DNA from 3 places in the Nocardiopsis sp. NPDC055551 genome. Region 2 is predicted to be linked to each of the others. Evidence: predicted binding sites of a transcription regulator. Region 2 holds the regulator's gene; each other region holds the start of a gene.
What was found. The regulator LexA, encoded in region 2, represses DNA repair genes until DNA is damaged. The targets are predictions, from matches to a motif close to TCGAACANNTGTTCGA.
Positions count from the first base shown of each region.

Region 1: a site for LexA is predicted at 2,565-2,580, ahead of ruvC (crossover junction endodeoxyribonuclease RuvC). Genes of this name have one in related genera too.
Region 3: a site for LexA is predicted at 2,841-2,856, ahead of ACWGSK_RS23440 (Rv2578c family radical SAM protein). Genes of this name have one in related genera too.

Region 1 covers NZ_JBSHJJ010000006.1:307,204-312,593, reverse strand. The annotation lists gene ruvB (Holliday junction branch migration DNA helicase RuvB) at 231-1,304, opposite strand; gene ruvA (Holliday junction branch migration protein RuvA) at 1,323-1,940, opposite strand; gene ruvC (crossover junction endodeoxyribonuclease RuvC) at 1,989-2,537, opposite strand; gene ACWGSK_RS13515 (NUDIX hydrolase) at 2,729-3,505, shown strand; gene ACWGSK_RS13510 (molecular chaperone DnaJ) at 3,541-4,638, shown strand; gene ACWGSK_RS13505 (hypothetical protein) at 4,685-5,390, shown strand, end outside.
Region 2 covers NZ_JBSHJJ010000012.1:206,300-211,689, forward strand. The annotation lists gene ACWGSK_RS21790 (hypothetical protein) at 1-263, shown strand, start outside; gene ACWGSK_RS21795 (hypothetical protein) at 260-916, shown strand; gene ACWGSK_RS21800 (alpha/beta hydrolase family protein) at 923-2,020, opposite strand; gene lexA (transcriptional repressor LexA) at 2,114-2,788, opposite strand; gene nrdR (transcriptional regulator NrdR) at 3,465-3,974, shown strand; gene ACWGSK_RS21815 (vitamin B12-dependent ribonucleotide reductase) at 4,075-5,390, shown strand, end outside.
Region 3 covers NZ_JBSHJJ010000014.1:79,736-85,125, forward strand. The annotation lists gene ACWGSK_RS23430 (NAD(P)/FAD-dependent oxidoreductase) at 1-733, shown strand, start outside; gene ACWGSK_RS23435 (sigma-70 family RNA polymerase sigma factor) at 744-1,679, shown strand; gene ACWGSK_RS23440 (Rv2578c family radical SAM protein) at 1,729-2,832, opposite strand; gene glsA (glutaminase A) at 3,077-4,348, opposite strand; gene ACWGSK_RS23450 (helix-turn-helix domain-containing protein) at 4,499-5,239, shown strand; gene ACWGSK_RS23455 (hypothetical protein) at 5,236-5,390, shown strand, end outside.

The DNA.
Region 1 (5,390 bases), on a different contig from region 2:
CGGCGGCCGGATTCGCACCCGGCGTATACAACGCACCAGAGTGCCAACTCGTTCCGCCGATGTCGAAACGACACCTCACGGGGTGGTGCCCCGCTCTTGGCCGGTACGTCCCAGTTTACGTGGCATGAGTCACCGGTCACCAGCCCCCCGGGTTCGGAGGGCTAACGGTTCGGCCCCGTTTTCGTTCGTGGGCTCCATCGTGACAGGTGGAAGCGGTCGACGCCCGGGCTTCAGGGCGTGGCGCCGTTGGTGCCCGTGGTGCCGCCGGTGTTCGCGGCCGCCTGGGCGGCGCCGAACGCGGCGTCGGGTGGCGGGGTGAGTCCCATGTGCGCCCAGGCCTGCGGAGTGGCGACCCTCCCCCGTGGGGTGCGGGCCAGGAAACCGGAGCGGACGAGGAAGGGTTCGGCGACCACCTCCACGGTCTCGGCCTCCTCCCCCACCGATACCGCCAGGGTGGACAGTCCCACCGGTCCGCCACGGAAGCGGTTCATGAGCACGTCGAGGATGGCCCGGTCCAACCGGTCCAGGCCCAGCTCGTCCACTTCGTACAGTTCCAGGGCGGCGTGCGCGTTGGCCAGGGTGAGCTGTCCGTCGCCGCGCACCTCCGCGTAGTCGCGGACCCGACGCAGCAGCCGGTTGGCGATACGAGGCGTACCGCGCGAACGCCCGGCGACCTCGCGGGCGGCGTCCTCGTCCAGGGGCGCGCCGAGCAGCCCCGCCGACCGGTGCAGGATGCGCTCCAGTTCGGCGGGTTCGTAGAAGTCCATGTGCGCGGTGAACCCGAACCGGTCACGCAGCGGGGCGGGCAGCATCCCGGCCCGCGTGGTGGCCCCGACCAGGGTGAACGGGGCGATGTCCAGGGGGATCGCGGTGGCTCCGGGGCCCTTGCCGACCATGACGTCGACCCGGAAGTCCTCCATGGCGACGTAGAGCATCTCCTCGGCGGGCCGGGCCATGCGGTGGATCTCGTCGAGGAAGAGGACCTCGCCCTCCTGGAGGGTGGAGAGCACCGCGGCCAGGTCACCGGAGCGTTCGATGGCGGGGCCGGAGGTGATGCGCAACGGCGCACCGAGTTCGGCGGCGATGATCATGGCCAGGGTGGTCTTGCCCAGACCTGGACCGCCGGACATGAGGATGTGGTCGGGAGCGCGGTTGCGACGCTGTGCGCTGTGCAGGACCAGGGACAACTGTTCGCGGACCCGTTCCTGGCCGACGAACTCGTCCAGTATTCGAGGGCGCAGTGCCCCCTCGATCCGGAGTTCGTCGACGTCGGCCTCGGGCGAGACCGCATCACGTTCGTGCACGGGGTTCTCCTTCGGGCCTTAGGCGCGGCTGAGTTTACGCAGGGCGCTGCGCAACAGGACGGTGACGTCGCTGGTGGTCTCGGCCTCGGCGGCGACGGCGGAGGCGGCGGCCTCGGCGTCCTTGCCGGACCAGCCGAGGTTGACCAGTCCGGAGACCACCTGTCCCCGCCATGCGCCGTTGGGTCGGGCGGTGGCGGTGGGGTCCGCGCCGGGCAGGGTGCCGTCGGTACTGATCGGCGCCTCCAGCTTGCCCTTCAGCTCCAGCACGATGCGTTGGGCCCCCTTCTTGCCGATGCCGGGGACCCTGGTCAGGGCGGCGGTGTCCTCGGTGTGGACGGCCTGGCGGAGGCTGTCGGGGCTGTGCACGGCGAGCATGGCCAGGGCCAGACGGGGGCCCACCCCCGAGGCGGTCTGCAACTGCTCGAACAGGTGCTTCTCGTCGTCGTCGACGAACCCGAACAGGGTGAGGGAGTCCTCGCGCACGACCATGCTCGTGGCCACGGTGCCCTCCTCCCCCACGTGCAGTCGGGACAGGGCGGAAGGGGTGCACTGGACGGACATGCCGACCCCGCCCACGTCGATGACGGCGCTGCCCGCGCCGCGTGCGGCCACCCGGCCGGTGAGGAACGCGATCATCTGTCATGGACACCCGGAGGGGTGTCCGTCTCCTTCCTGGGGGCGGTGTCAGCGGCCGCGCGCTCGGCGGGCCAGTTCCACCTTGCGGGCGAAGTCCTGTTGGGCCTGGGCCGCCCGGGACTGGGCACCGCCGCGCCAGATGTTGCAGATGGCCAGGGCCACGGCGTCGGCGGCGTCGGCGGGTTTGGGCGGGCCATCGAGACCGAGGATACGCGCCACCATCGTGCCGACCTGCGCCTTGTCGGCACGCCCGTTGCCGGTGATGGCGGCCTTGGCCTCGCTGGGCGTGTGGGTGACGACGGGCAGGCCGCGGCGGGCGGCGCAGACCAGGGCGAGGCCGCTGACCTGGGCGGTGCCCATGACGGTGCTCAGGTTGTGCTGGGCGAAGACGCGTTCGACGGCCGCGGCTTCGGGTTCGTACTTGTCGAGCCACTCCTCGATGCCGCGTTCGATGCCCAGGAGGCGTTGGGGCAGGTCGGTGTCGGGGCTGGTGCGGATCGCGTCGGCGGCGATCAGGCGCAGTGGGCGACCGATGGATCCCTCGACCACGGCGATGCCGCAGCGGGTCAGTCCCGGGTCGATCCCCAGCACGCGCACGTGGTCACCCTGCTTTCCATCGATTCATCGAACGTTCGTTCGCACCATGCTAGCGGCGCGGAGTGACAGCGCCCGCCGCCCTTCGGGCGTGTCGACGCCACCGTCCCGGGACTGGACAGCGGACGAAGCTCGGGTTATGTTGTTCTCGAATCGAGAATTACTCAGATTGAGAACAACCAGAGGGGTCAACGGTGTCCGAGGGGATCGATGGGCGATACGACGACGGGGACGAGCGCGGTTTCCTCTCCTCCTACGACCCGCACGCCTTCGCACCCGCCGCGGTGACCGTCGACGTGGTCGCCCTGACCATCCGCGAGGGCCTCCCCCACGTCCTGTTGGCCCGCCGCGCCGCGCACCCCCAACGCGGACTGTGGGCACTGCCCGGCGGATTCGTCCGTGCCCAGGACTCCGAAGCCGGACCGGCCGACCTCGACCTTCCCGACGCCGCGCTGCGGGTCCTCGCCGAGAAGACCCCGATGCCCACCGAGATCCACCTGGAACAGCTGGGGACCTACGGCGCCTTCGACCGCGACCCGCGCATGCGGGTGATCTCGGTGGCGTACATGGTGTTCGCCCCCGACCTGCCCGATCCCGGGACCGGACGCGACATCTCCGAAGCCGCGTGGGTGCCCTGGACGACGAAGGAGGAGACGGCCTTCGACCACGCCCGCATCCTCGACGACGCCGTCGAACGGGCCCGCTCCAAGCTGGAGTACACGTCGCTGGCCACCGCGTTCCTCCCTTCGACCTTCACCATCACCGCCCTGCGCGGGGTGTACGAGGCGATCTGGGGGCGCACCCTGCACGCCGCCAACTTCCACCGCAAGATCCTCGCCACACCCGGCTTCGTCGAGGACACCGGCGAACTGGCCGACCGCGGCGGCTCGGGCGGCGGACGACGCGCCCGCCTGTACCGGGCGGGCGAGGCCGCCCTGCTGCACCCACCGCTGCTCCGCGGCGCCCAATGACCGGCCCCGACCCACACCCCCGAAGGGAGGACGACATGGACGGCGAATCGCGCACGCACGACGACTTCGACTCGGCCCTGCGCGGGGTCGACATGGCCACCGGGCCCACCGACCTGTTCGGAGCACCGCCCCGGGACGGCCGGATCCCGCCGGACGCCACCGCCGTCTACCGCCGGCTCGCCAGGCTCCTGCACCCCGACACCGCGCCCACGCGGCGACGGGACGACGCGGCCGACGGGTTCGCCCGTCTCACCGACGCCTGGCGCCGCTACCGGAACGCGGTCCAGGGCGGTCCGGGCCTGGACGACCTGGTGCTGACCACCGAGGAGCGCACCTACCACGTCGACCGCGGCCGCCCCGTGGCCGAGGGCGACATCGCCGACCTGCGCGCGGTGCGCTACCGGGACGGGGACCGGTGGCGGGACGCGGTGCTCAAACTTCCCCGCGCGCCCCGCGACAACGACCTGGTGCGGGCCGAGGCCGGCGCGCTGCGGCGTATCCACGAACGCGGCGCGCCCCGCTACCGCGCTTTCAGGCCCGAACTGGTCGGAACGCTCCGACACCGGGACCCGGCCACGCGGGTGGAGCGGCACGGCAACGTCCTGCGGCGGCTGTCGGGGTTCTACGACCTGACCGAGGTGCGGCGCGCCTACCCCGACGGGGTCGGCCCCCGCGACGCCGCCTGGATGTGGCGCCGACTGCTGGTGGCGATCGGCGACGCCCACCGGGCCGGCGTCGTGCACGGGGCCGTGGTGCCCGAACACGTGCTGATCCACCCGGACGAGCACGGTCTGGTGCTCGTGGACTGGTGCTACTCGGTGACCTTCGACGCGACCCGTACCGCCCCGCATGTCCCGGCGATGGTGCCGCACCGCAAGGACGTGTATCCACCCGAGGTCGCCGCCCGGCGCCCCGCGCGACCCGCCACCGACGTGTACATGGCGACCAGGTGCGTGGAGTTCGTGACCGCGGGCCGGTTACCGCGTCAGTTGGCGGCGTTCGCACGAGGCAGTTCGCTGCCGGCGCCCGAGCGGCGACCATCCGACGCGTTCGCCCTGCTGGACGAGCTGGACCAGGCCCTGGAGCGGACCTTCGGGCCACCCCGGTTCCACCCCTTCCACATGCCCGACTGAAATCTCGCCCCCGCACCCACCCTCATCACGATCCACGGAGACAGACATGGGAAGCAGCCACTGGTCCACCGACGCCTACCACGCCCGCCAGGCCTTCCGGGACTCGCGCGGCATCGGAGCGTTCGACTACCACGACAACGCGACCAAGAAGGCGCGCGCCGGCTGGAAGCCGCACCCGACCCTCGACCCGCACGGGGTCACCGTCCGCGAGAGCCGCGACTCCGACGCCCACCCGAACTCGCTGGCGGTGTCGGTGCTGTTCGACGTCACCGGCTCCATGGGAAGCGTTCCACGCGTGCTGCGCACCAAGCTGCCCGACCTGTTCGGTCTGCTGCTGCGCAAGGGGTACGTGGAGGACCCGCAGATCCTGTTCGGCGCCGTCGGTGACGCCACGTGCGACCGGGTTCCGCTGCAGGTCGGCCAGTTCGAGTCCGGCAACGAACTGGAGGACGACCTCGGCAACCTGCTCTTGGAGGGCGGGGGCGGAGGCCAGATGACCGAGTCCTACGAGCTCGCCATGTACTTCATGGCCCGGCACACCGCCATGGACTGCCTGGACGAGCGCGGCCGACGCGGCTACCTGTTCATCGTCGGCGACGAGATGGCCTACGGCGCGGTCAAGGCCCGCGAGGTGCGCGAGGTGATCGGCGACGACCTGGACGAGAACATCGCCTTCCCCGCCATCCTGGACGAGCTGCGACGCCGGTTCGAGGTCTTCTTCATCATGCCGACCGGCAGCGCCCACTTCCGTG
Region 2 (5,390 bases):
CCGCCGTCAGTGGCGACGAGGCGGCGGCCCTGGCCCATCAGGCCGTGGTGCCGACCCGGGGCGAACCCGTCGAACTCCCCGGCGCAGCCGGCGCCGAGGTCTGGCGCGGACAGCTCCCCGGCACGGCCGAACTCGCCTTCCACACCACCAACCTGTTCGTACGGGTCACCTACACCGGGGAGTCCGAAGGAGACCCCGTCTCCTTCGAGGACGCCCGGGACACCGCCGTGGACGTGGCCGGACGAATCGGTGAGGCGCTGTGAGCGGTACCTACGAGACCGACCCCGGAGCGCCTCCGCCACAGAGCCGTACCTTCGCGGTCGTCCTCCTCGTCGCGCTCGTGCTGGTGGTGATCGCGTTCACCGGCTGGCTGATCTGGTACCTGCTCCGAGGCGGGGCCGAACACGGCGCCTACGAGGCCGCCCCCGAGTGCGCCATCGGCGAGACCGAGGTCCTGGCCGAGCTCGTTCCCGACCATGAACTGGAGATCGAGGAGACCGTCGGCAGCGCCCAGGACACCTTCGGCACCGGATCGCAGTGCCGTTGGGCCACCCCGCAGGAAGGCGGAACCGCCGTCCCGGCCGCGGCCACGCTCATGCTGGTCGCCGCCCCGGTCGAGGGCGGCGACGAGACCGCCGCCGACACCCTGGAGTCCACCGCGGCGGGCAACGACCCACGACCGATCGACGATCTCGGTGACCAGGCCCTGACCTGGGTGGAGATCGGCGCCTTCGAGGTCGGCTGCACCGGTGTGCGCGTCTCCAACCTCTACCTGGAGTCCTGCTACACCGCCTCCACCGACTACGACGCCGTCGGATCGGTCGATGGGGAGGCGGCCGCGGCCGAATCCGAGCGGCTGGTCAGGTCGATCGTGGCGGAACTCCCCGAGAGCATCGAGGCGGACGAGACCGACTGAGCGGTCTCACCACAGACCCTCGACGAACTCCCGCACCGCCGGGGACACCTCTGGCGAGAACGCCCGGTCGGCGTCCAACGCGGCGGCGCCGGGGGAGTCGTCGTACTCGCGCAGCACGTGGTCGACCCCGGCCAGGTCCACCCGCTCGGCCCCCTCCAGACCACCCATCAGCCGGTCGACCTCGTCCCGGGTGATCTGGGCGTCCTCATCGCCCCAGAGCACCAGGACGGGGGTCCGTTCGGGCAACGCGGCGGCCAGTTCGGGCGGGTCGAAGGCATCGATCCAGGCGAGGAAGTCCTGGTTCTGCGGGGAGAACAGACCCGTGGTGTCGCCCTCGGGCAACTCCTGACCGCCCCGTACCGCGGCGCGCGACGTCCGGGCGTGGGACAGCATCCGCACGGCCTCGGCCTCACTGAGCGCACCCTGCGCCTCGGCGGTCCGGACCTGCTCGGAGACCTGACGGTCGATGACGTCGAGCATGCGCGTCCCCGGCGGAGCCGCCAGAACCAAAGCGGGTTCGGCGCCGTCGAGCACCTCGTGCGCGCGTAGCGCGTACAGCGCGCCTTCGCTGTGGCCCACGACGATCGTGCGCTCGGGGTCGACTTCGGGCTGTTCAACCAACGCCGTGTAAGCGGCGGCCATCTGGGCGTCGAAGACCTCGGGATCGACCGGTTCCTCCAGGGCTTCCCTCACCTCGTCGTCGAAGGTGGCGGGGTCGCCGCTGCCCAACTTGTCGTAGCGAAGGGTCGCCACCCCGGCGTCACCGAGCACCCGGGACAGGTTGAGGTTGGTGTCGGCCTCGGGGCGCCCGGCGCTGTTGCCGTCCCGGTCGGTGGGGCCGCTGCCGGAGATGATGAGCGCGCCCGGCACCCCGTTCTCGGAGCCGCTCTCCCGCGGCGCGGTGAACGTGCCGTCGACGGTGAACCCGCCACCCTCGAAGCTGAGCTCGCGCTCGGCACCGCTCACCCCCGGAGGTTCGGGGCCCTCTTCCTCGGCGGGGCCACAGGCCGAGACGAGCAGGGTGAGGGCGGCGATCACCGAGACCGAGCGGCCACGGCGTCGTACGCGGCCGCGGGCGACGGGGGTGTGGGCAGGAATGGACACGCCCTCAGCGTATCGGCCGTGCCCTCCCGCACCATCCCGGCCGTGCCCTGGTGGGCGTGGCCGGGGCGGTGCGGTCGTCGTTCCCGGCCAGGGTCAGACGCGGCGCATGACCGTGACGACCTTGCCGAGGATGGTCGCGGCGTCGCCGTTGATGGGCTCGTAGGCGTCGTTGCGGGGCATCAGCCACACGTGGCCGTCGTCCCCGCGACGCAGCACCTTGACGGTGGCCTCGTCGTCCAACATGGCCGCGACGATGTCGCCGTTCTCGGCGGTGGGCTGCTGGCGGACCACCACGAGGTCGCCGTCGGTGATGGCGGCGTCGGTCATGGAGTCGCCGACCACGGTCAGCATGAACAGCCGACCCTCGCCGACCAGCTGACGCGGTAGCGCCAGGACGTCCTCGACCGATTCCTCGGCCAGGATCGGGCCACCGGCGGCGATCCGACCGATCAGCGGCACCGCGGCGGCCCGGGTCGCGTCGGCGGTGAGCTCCTCGGGCTTGATGCTCTGCGCGGTGTCGCGGCCGGGGGCGCGCAGTTCGACCGCGCGCGGCCGGTTCTGGTCCCGGTGCAGGTAGCCCTTGCGCTGGAGCACCTTGAGTTGGTGCGCGACGCTGGAAGGGCTGGAAAGACCGACGGCGTTCCCGATCTCTCGGATGGACGGCGGAAAACCGCGCTCGCGCACATAACGCTGGATGCAGTTGAGAACGCTTTGCTGGCGCGCGGTCAGTTTGGGGGCTTCGGGCACGGCACCGCCCGTGTCACCCACGGGCGAAAGAACGGTGGTGTTTCCGGGGTCGACGACCTCGGTGTTGTCCTCCGGCACGGCCGGGCCTCCTCGGCGTTCGGTTCGGTCAGGGCCTGTTCGGGTGGCCGGTGACGGGTCCGTCGTCTCACGAGTGGGCGAGACGGCGAAACCGGTGGGAAATCAAGGTCAAGATTAGTCGTTGCACACGGTGATATCAAACAAGCGTTCGAGCGGCCGAGGACGGCGACTTCGCCTTTTCGGCGGGCCTTTCCGATGACCCTCGGTTAAGTATGTACACGCGTTCCCTCGCCGCTGTCCGTCGAATGCCGAAAACGGCTTTCCCGGTGCTTCGCCCGAGGCGGCCCCGGAGCGTGTCCCCGGAGGTCGCGTGGATGCCGGAAAGCCCGCCGGGCAAGGGATTCCTCACCTGTGGAACGCGCGCCGAACGGGGTCCCCCCGGGTGCGGTCCCCTTATCCTTGGAAGCGACCCCCCGACGTATTCGAGACCTCCTCCCCGGTGGAGGCGGGTCCTGAGCCCCCACTTGAGGAACACGCCTAGGGGCGGGTTGCGACCCGTGCCCCCGGGGTCTAGGTTCGACCACAACATCTGGTGTTACCAATGGGGTATGTGCCTAGAAGTTGTGGTTAGGTAGACTCAAGGGTTGTGGTTCGGGTATAGGGAAGCAGGTGAACCAGGATGCATTGTCCGTTCTGCCGTCATCCGGACACCAGGGTGATCGACAGCAGGTCCACCGACGACGGTTCCGCGATCAGGCGACGCCGCTCCTGCCCGGTCTGTGAGCGACGCTTCACCACACAGGAGACCGTCCTGCTCATGGTCGCCAAGCGCTCCGGGGTCACCGAGCCCTTCAGCCGGAGCAAGATCATCGCCGGGGTGCGCCGGGCCTGCCAGGGGCGGCCCGTCTCCGAGGACGCCCTCGCCAAACTCGGCCAACAGGTCGAGGAGGAGATCCGAGGCCGTGGCGTGGCGGAGGTGCCGGCCAACGAGATCGGACTGGCCATCCTCGTCCCGATGCGCGACCTCGACGAAGTCGCCTACCTGCACTTCGCCAGCGTCTATCGGGGCTTCGAAAGCCTGGCGGACTTCGAAGCGGAGATCGCCAGCCTGCGGACCGACCGTGAGGACGGGACGGAGAAGGACCAGGACTCCGATCCGGCCATGCCCACGGCCGACACCGCCTCATAGCGGGCCCGGGCGTTCACCGAAACCGCCCGAGACCGCAGCGACGGCAAGAACCCGCGCGGTCATAGCCGGTCCGCGCACAGCAGACACTTCGGGGAGCGTCATGACGGAGACCAGCAGCGGTTCGACGAGTCGCAAGGGGAAGAAGGGGCCCAAGGGGCTGAAGATCAAGCGCGTCTTCACCACCGAGGGCGTCCATCCCTACGACACCCTCGACTGGGAGCGTCGCGACGTCGTCATGACCAACTGGCGTGACGGCAGCGTCAACTTCGAGCAGCGCGGCGTGGAGTTCCCCACCACCTGGTCGATGAACGCCACCCAGATCGTGGCGAGCAAGTACTTCCGCGGCGCGCTCGGCGCTCCCGAACGCGAGTGGAGCCTCAAGCAGCTCATCGACCGCGTCGTCGGCGTCTACACCGAGACCGGACTCAAGAGCGGCTACTTCGCCTCGGACGAGGACGCCGAGATCTTCGACCACGAGCTCAAGCACGCCCTCGCCAACCAGTACTTCAGCTTCAACTCCCCGGTGTGGTTCAACGTCGGGACCACCTCCTCCCAGCAGGTCTCAGCGTGTTTCATCTTGTCGGTCGACGACACGATGGAGTCGATCCTCGACTGGTACAAGGAGGAGGGGATCATCTTCAAGGGCGGCTCCGGCGCGGGTGTGAACCTGTCCCGCATCCGCTCCAGCAAGGAGCTCCTCTCCTCCGGTGGCACCGCCTCCGGACCGGTCTCCTTCATGCGCGGTGCCGACGCCTCGGCCGGAACCATCAAATCCGGCGGCGCGACCCGTCGGGCCGCCAAGATGGTCGTGCTGGACGTCGACCACCCCGACATCGAGGAGTTCGTCGAGACCAAGGCGCGCGAGGAGCACAAGATCCGTGCCCTGCGCGACGCCGGGTTCGACGTGGACCTGGGCGGCGACGACATGTTCAGCGTCCAGTACCAGAACGCCAACAACTCGGTGCGGGTCTCCGACGCCTTCATGCGCGCCGTGGAGTCCGGTTCCGAGTTCGGGCTGACCTCCCGCACCACCGGCGAGGTCGTCGCCACGGTCGACGCCAAGGACCTGTTCCACCGCATGGCCCGCGCGGCCTGGGAGTGCGCCGACCCCGGCATCCAGTACGACGGCACCATCCAGGACTGGCACACCAACCCCGAGACCGGACGGATCAGCGCGAGCAACCCGTGTTTCCCCGCTGATCAGAAGGTGCTGACCGACCGAGGACACGTCCCCATCGGCGACCTTGTCCGGAGGGCGGCACAGGGTGAGACCTTCGCCGTCTACACGAACGACGTCACGGCGGAGGCGAATCCTCGGGACGCGGTGGTAGCCATCGTCCCCACGCAGTACATGGTCACTGGCACCAACGAGGTCCTCGAACTCCGGTTCTCGGATGGTTCCGTCTTGCGTTGCAC
Region 3 (5,390 bases), on a different contig from region 2:
CAACCTCACCGCGGTCGAGGCCGCCACCGAGATCGCCGAAGCCCACCCGCGGCTGCGGGTCGCCCTGGCCACCACCGGCGAGCCGGTCGGTTGGTCGGGCTCCCAGGCCCGAGACCACCTGGCCCGGGCCTTCGCCCGGTTCGGCATCGAGGTGCACGAACACACCACCATCACCAAGGTCGGAGAAGGGGAGGCCATCGCGGCCGATGGCCAGGTGTTCGAGACCGACGTGACCGTGTGGGCGGCCGGGTTCGCCGTCCACCCCATCGCCGCCGACAGCGGACTGGCGGTGGCCGCCGATGGTCGGATCAGCGTCGACCGGCGGATGCGCTCGGTCTCCCACCCCCAGATCCACGCCGCCGGAGACAGCGTCCACGCCATCGACGACCACGGTCGGCCGCTGCCGATGTCCTGCGCCTCGGCCGGATTCACCCGGATGCAGGCCACGTCCGCGATCATCGCCGAGCTGACCGGGACCGAACCCGCGAAGGTCCCGCTGTCCTACCTGGGCAACTGTGTCAGCCTCGGCTCCCGGGACGCGTTCTTCCAGGTGGTCGACGGCCGGGCCCGCCCCAAGACCTGGGCGCTGCGGGGATGGGCGGCCACCAGGGTCAAGTCGGCCGTGCTCCGCACCGTCGCCTGGAGCATGGGTCACCCCACCTTCGGGCTGCCCACACGCAGACGCCGGATCCGGCCGGTGTCCGTCGATACGGGGAAGGTGGTCGCCGACTAACGTGGCCTTCGTGGACACCGTCACCGTTGAACGGTTCGAGGCCAACCGCGACCGGTTGGCCTCCCTCGCCTATCGCCTGCTCGGCTCGGCCGCCGACGCCGAGGACACCGTCCAGGACGCCTACCTGCGTTGGCAGGCCTCCGACCCCGCTCGCATAGAGGTGCCCGAGGCGTGGCTGACCAAGGTGGTCACCAACCTCGCCCTGGACCGGCTCCGGTCCGCGCAGGTCAGGCGGGAACGCGCGGCCGGCGACTGGTTGCCCGAACCCCTGCTGGACGGAGACCCGATGCTGGGCCCGGCCCAGACCGTCGAACAACGCGAGTCGGTGACCCTGGCGGTGTTGCTGCTCATGGAGCGCCTCAGTCCGGTCGAACGCGCCGTCTACGTGCTGCGCGAGGCGTTCTCCTACAGTCACGCGGAGGTCGCCGACATCCTCGACATCACCGAGACCTCCAGTCAGCAGCATGTGCACCGTGCCCGGCGGCGGGTGGCCTCGGAGAGGGTCGCGGGGGAGGCCGACCGTTCGGCTGCGCGGCGCATCGTCGAGGCGTTCGTCGAGGCCGCGTCCTCGGGTAGGACCGAACGGTTGGTGGAGTTGTTGACCGACGACGCCACGGTGGTCAGCGAGGGTGCCGGTGTGGGCGGCAAGCTGATGCGCCGCACGGGTGTGGGACCGATCGCCGCGAACCTGCGGGCCGGTTTCAAACCGACCCCGGCCAAGCGCAGGCTCGTCGGTGGGTCGCCGTCGATCCACGCGGCCGTGGTCAACGGAACGCCCGCCATGGTCGCGGCGCTGGGGGACCGGGTCGTGGGTGTGGTGGCCCTGGGACTGCGGGAGGGCAAGGTCGTGAACCTGGTCGGTGTGTCCTCCCGGGGCCGGTTGGAACGCCTCAACGAACTCTGGCGTCGCGCCGAGCACGACGACCCGCTCATCGAACAGTGGTGACCCGGGTCCTTCGATGGCCGTTCCGCGCCGAGGCCGGTACAAGGAGCGCTCACGCGGACGAGTATGCCCCGGTTCGGTCGGTGGGGGCGGGCAGGTCGAGGGGGAGTCGCCCGTCGGTGTCGGTCTCGGCGACGGGGGGCTCTCGGCCGGCGTCGCGGGGTGAGCCCGGGCGGTTCAGGCCGTGGCGGGCGGCGATCTCGCGTACCGCCGAGGTGACGATGCGCCGGTAGGAGGCGCGGGCGTAGGAACCGTTGCCGTACAGCTCCCGATACAGCGGTACCAGGCGCGGGTGTTCGCGTTCGAGCCAGGACCGATACCACTCGCGGGCGCCGGGGCGCAGGTGCAGCACGATCGGGGTCAGGCGTTGGGCTCCGGCCTCGGCGATGGCGGCGACGGTGCGTTCGATCTGCTCGACCGAGTCGGTCAGACCGGGCAGGATCGGCGCCATCAGCACCGAACACTTCAGCCCCCGGTCGGCCAGTCGGCGCACCACGTCCAGGCGGGCCCGGGGCGCGGGGGCGCCCGGTTCCACGGTGCGCCAGACCTGTTCGTCGACCGAACCCACCGAGACCGCCAGCCCCACCTCGGTGACGCGGGCGGCCTGTTCGAGCAGGTCGGCGTCGCGCAGGATCAGGGTGCCCTTGGTGAGGATGGAGAAGGGGTTGGCGGCGTCGCGCAGCGCGGAGATGATCTGTGGCATGAGCCGGTAGTGGCCCTCGGCCCGCTGGTAGGGATCGGTGTTGGTGCCCATGGCGATGTGTTCGCCCCGCCAGGAGGAACGCGCCAGTTGGGCGCGCAACAGCTCGCCGGCGTTGGTCTTGACCAGGATTCGGGTGTCGAAGTCCCGGCCGCTGTCCAGGTCCAGGTACTCGTGGGTGCGTCGGGCGAAACAGTACACGCAGGCGTGCGCGCACCCCCGATACGGATTGATGGTCCACCGGAACATGGGGTCGGCGCCGGGGACGCGGTTGATGATGGAGCGGGCCCGGATCTCGATGGCGACCGGTTCGCCGTCCGCGCCCGCCTGGATGGGCGCGGGGGAGGGCGCGGTGAGCCCGGCCCGGCCGCTGCCTCGGGCCGGTGATGTGGTGGGTGCTTCGAACAGTGCGGTCTGTCCTGAGTCGCTGTCTTCTCGCAGGTTCTCCCAGCGCATGCCCTGATTCGAACATGTTTTCGAATGACTGTCCAGTCTTCCGACAGGGCAGGGATTCTCGCGGGGGAGAGGGCGGGCCGTCCACAGGCGCGAGGGGCCGAGGTGGCGCGGGAGGGTTCGCGTGGTGTCCCATTGATATGGGGGAGCCACGGTCTTCGCCCACTTCGCGCTGCCCACACCTCGAACGACCCCCGTCGCCCCACCACCCCGGGCACCTCGGCGGTTCCGCCGACTCCAGGCCCGGCTAGTCCAGGTGACGCGCCAGGTACGCGCTCGTCCAGCGCTGCATCCCACGTCCCTGAGCGTCCTGGAACCCCGGCATGGTCTCCTCGGGGTCGATCAGGATGAGGGTGTGGCCGGCGTCGATGAGTTTGGTCGCCATCGCCGCCGACGTGCGGCGCGCCACCGGCAGTACTTCGTCCACCCGACTCATGTCGAAGATGACCAGGTCGGTGGAGGGCGGGTTGTGGACCAGTTCGTGCACCAGCGCCTCGATGCTGCTCAGCACCATGTCGCCCTGGAGCACGTAGATGGTGGCAGGTTCACCCTCGACCGTCTCCTTTCGGATTTCGCGCAGCGCCGAACGCGCCGGCCGACCCGGTTCCATCAGGTGCAGGCCCAGGTCCTGTGAGAGCTTCTCCATCATCACCACGCCGCGGGCGCTGTTGCCGTGCTCGTCCAGCCGGGGTGAGAACGCCGCCACGCCCACCTGTCCGGGAAGTACCCCGATGATGCCGCCGGCCACGCCGCTCTTGGCGGGGATGCCCACCGAGGTGAGCCAGTCCCCGGCCGCGTCGTACATGCCGCAGGTGGTCATCACGCTCAGCAGGTGCCGGGTGGTCTGGCGGCCGAACAGTGACCGGCCGGTGTTGGGCTGGACTCCGCCGTTGGCCAGGGTCGAGGCCATCAGGGCCAGGTCGCGCACGGTGACCGAGGCCGAACACTGGCGGATGTATCCCTGCACGGCGGCGGCGGGGTCCTTGGACAAGCGTTCCGAGGCGTGCAGCAGGTAGGCCAGACCGAGGTTGCGGTCGCCGGTCGCCAGTTCGGAGGCGGCCAACGACTCGTCGATCACGATCGGCCGTTGGGCGAGTTCGGAGTAGAGCGCGAGCAACCGGTCCACCGCCGGCGCCGGTTCGTCGTGGATGAGCGCGTGGGTGGCGATGGCCCCGGCGTTGATCATCGGGTTGCGCGGTTTGCCGGTCTCGGGGTCCAACGAGAGTTCGTTGAAGGCCTCGCCACTGGGCTCCACACCGACACGGTCGAGGATGTCGTCCAGTCCGCGGTCCTCGATGGCCAGCGCGTAGGCGAACGGTTTGGACATCGACTGGATGCTGAACTCATGGTCGGCCTCTCCGCTCGCGTACACGGTGCCGTTGACCGTGCACAGGGCCACCGCCACGCGCTCGGGGTCGGCGGCGGCGAGTTCGGGGATGTAGTCGGCCGGGGCCCCGGAATCGACGTGGGCGGTCTGGGCGATGATGTCGTCCAGGTAGTCCATGATCGGTGAGCGCATCGGGTTCCCCTCGTGGACGCTGTGCCGTGGAGGCACCCTTGGCCGACTAACCCCACGGTAACCACGATCGTGCCCGCGCCCGGGCCGACATGCGCGCACACCCCTTCGGCGCAGCGGCGGCGGTACGGTCGAGGCGAGGAGGCGCCGGCGATGGACGACTACCGGGCATGGCGCGGTCCCCGCACGGGGGCGACGCTGTGGCGGGTTCGGACCGGCTCCGGCGAGGTGCGTATCCTGCCCGACGCCGTCATGGACCTGATGTGGTCCAAAGGCCGCTTCCTGTTCGCCGGCGCGGACACCACCGCCATGGTCTCTCCGGGCGAGGACGGTGCGGTGACCTGGGGACTGAGACTGGCCCCCGGCGTGGCGTATTCGCTGTTGGGTGTCCCCGCCCTTGAGTTGACCGATCGGCGCTTGGAGTTGGAGGAGCTGACCACGATCCCGCCCCGAATCAGGGAAAGCGCTTACGGTGATCCGGTCGCGGCGTTGGAGGACCTCTACGTGACGCTGTGGCGACGGACCGAACCCGACCCGATCCTCTTGAACCTGGCGGAGTCGTTGGACCGCTTCGCCCGGGCCGGGCTCGACGTCCCCGACCTCGCGTACCGGCACGAGATGTCCGAACGTACCCTGCGCCGCCTGGGCGACCGCGTCTTCGGGTACGGACCCAAGACCCTGACCACCATCCACCGTTTCCAGCACGCGCTCCACCTGGCACGTTCCGGCACATCGTTGGCCCAGGCGTCGACCGCGGCCGGCTACGCCGACCAGTCCCACTTGAACCGCGACGTGCGACGCCTGGCCGGAACGACCCCCGGAGACCTCCTGGGCCGAGGCCGGCCGATTCCTTCAAGACGATCGGCTCCGCGCATGACACCGTCGACGGCATGAGCATCGACATCGACCGGGCCACCTCGTTCATGACGGCCCACGCACGTGTGTTGGATCGGCGCCGCTTCGCCCTGCTCACCGGCGAGGCCACCGAGCGCGACCGGCGGGCCGTCCTCGCCGCGCTGGAGGGCTACCGCAACGACGACGGCGG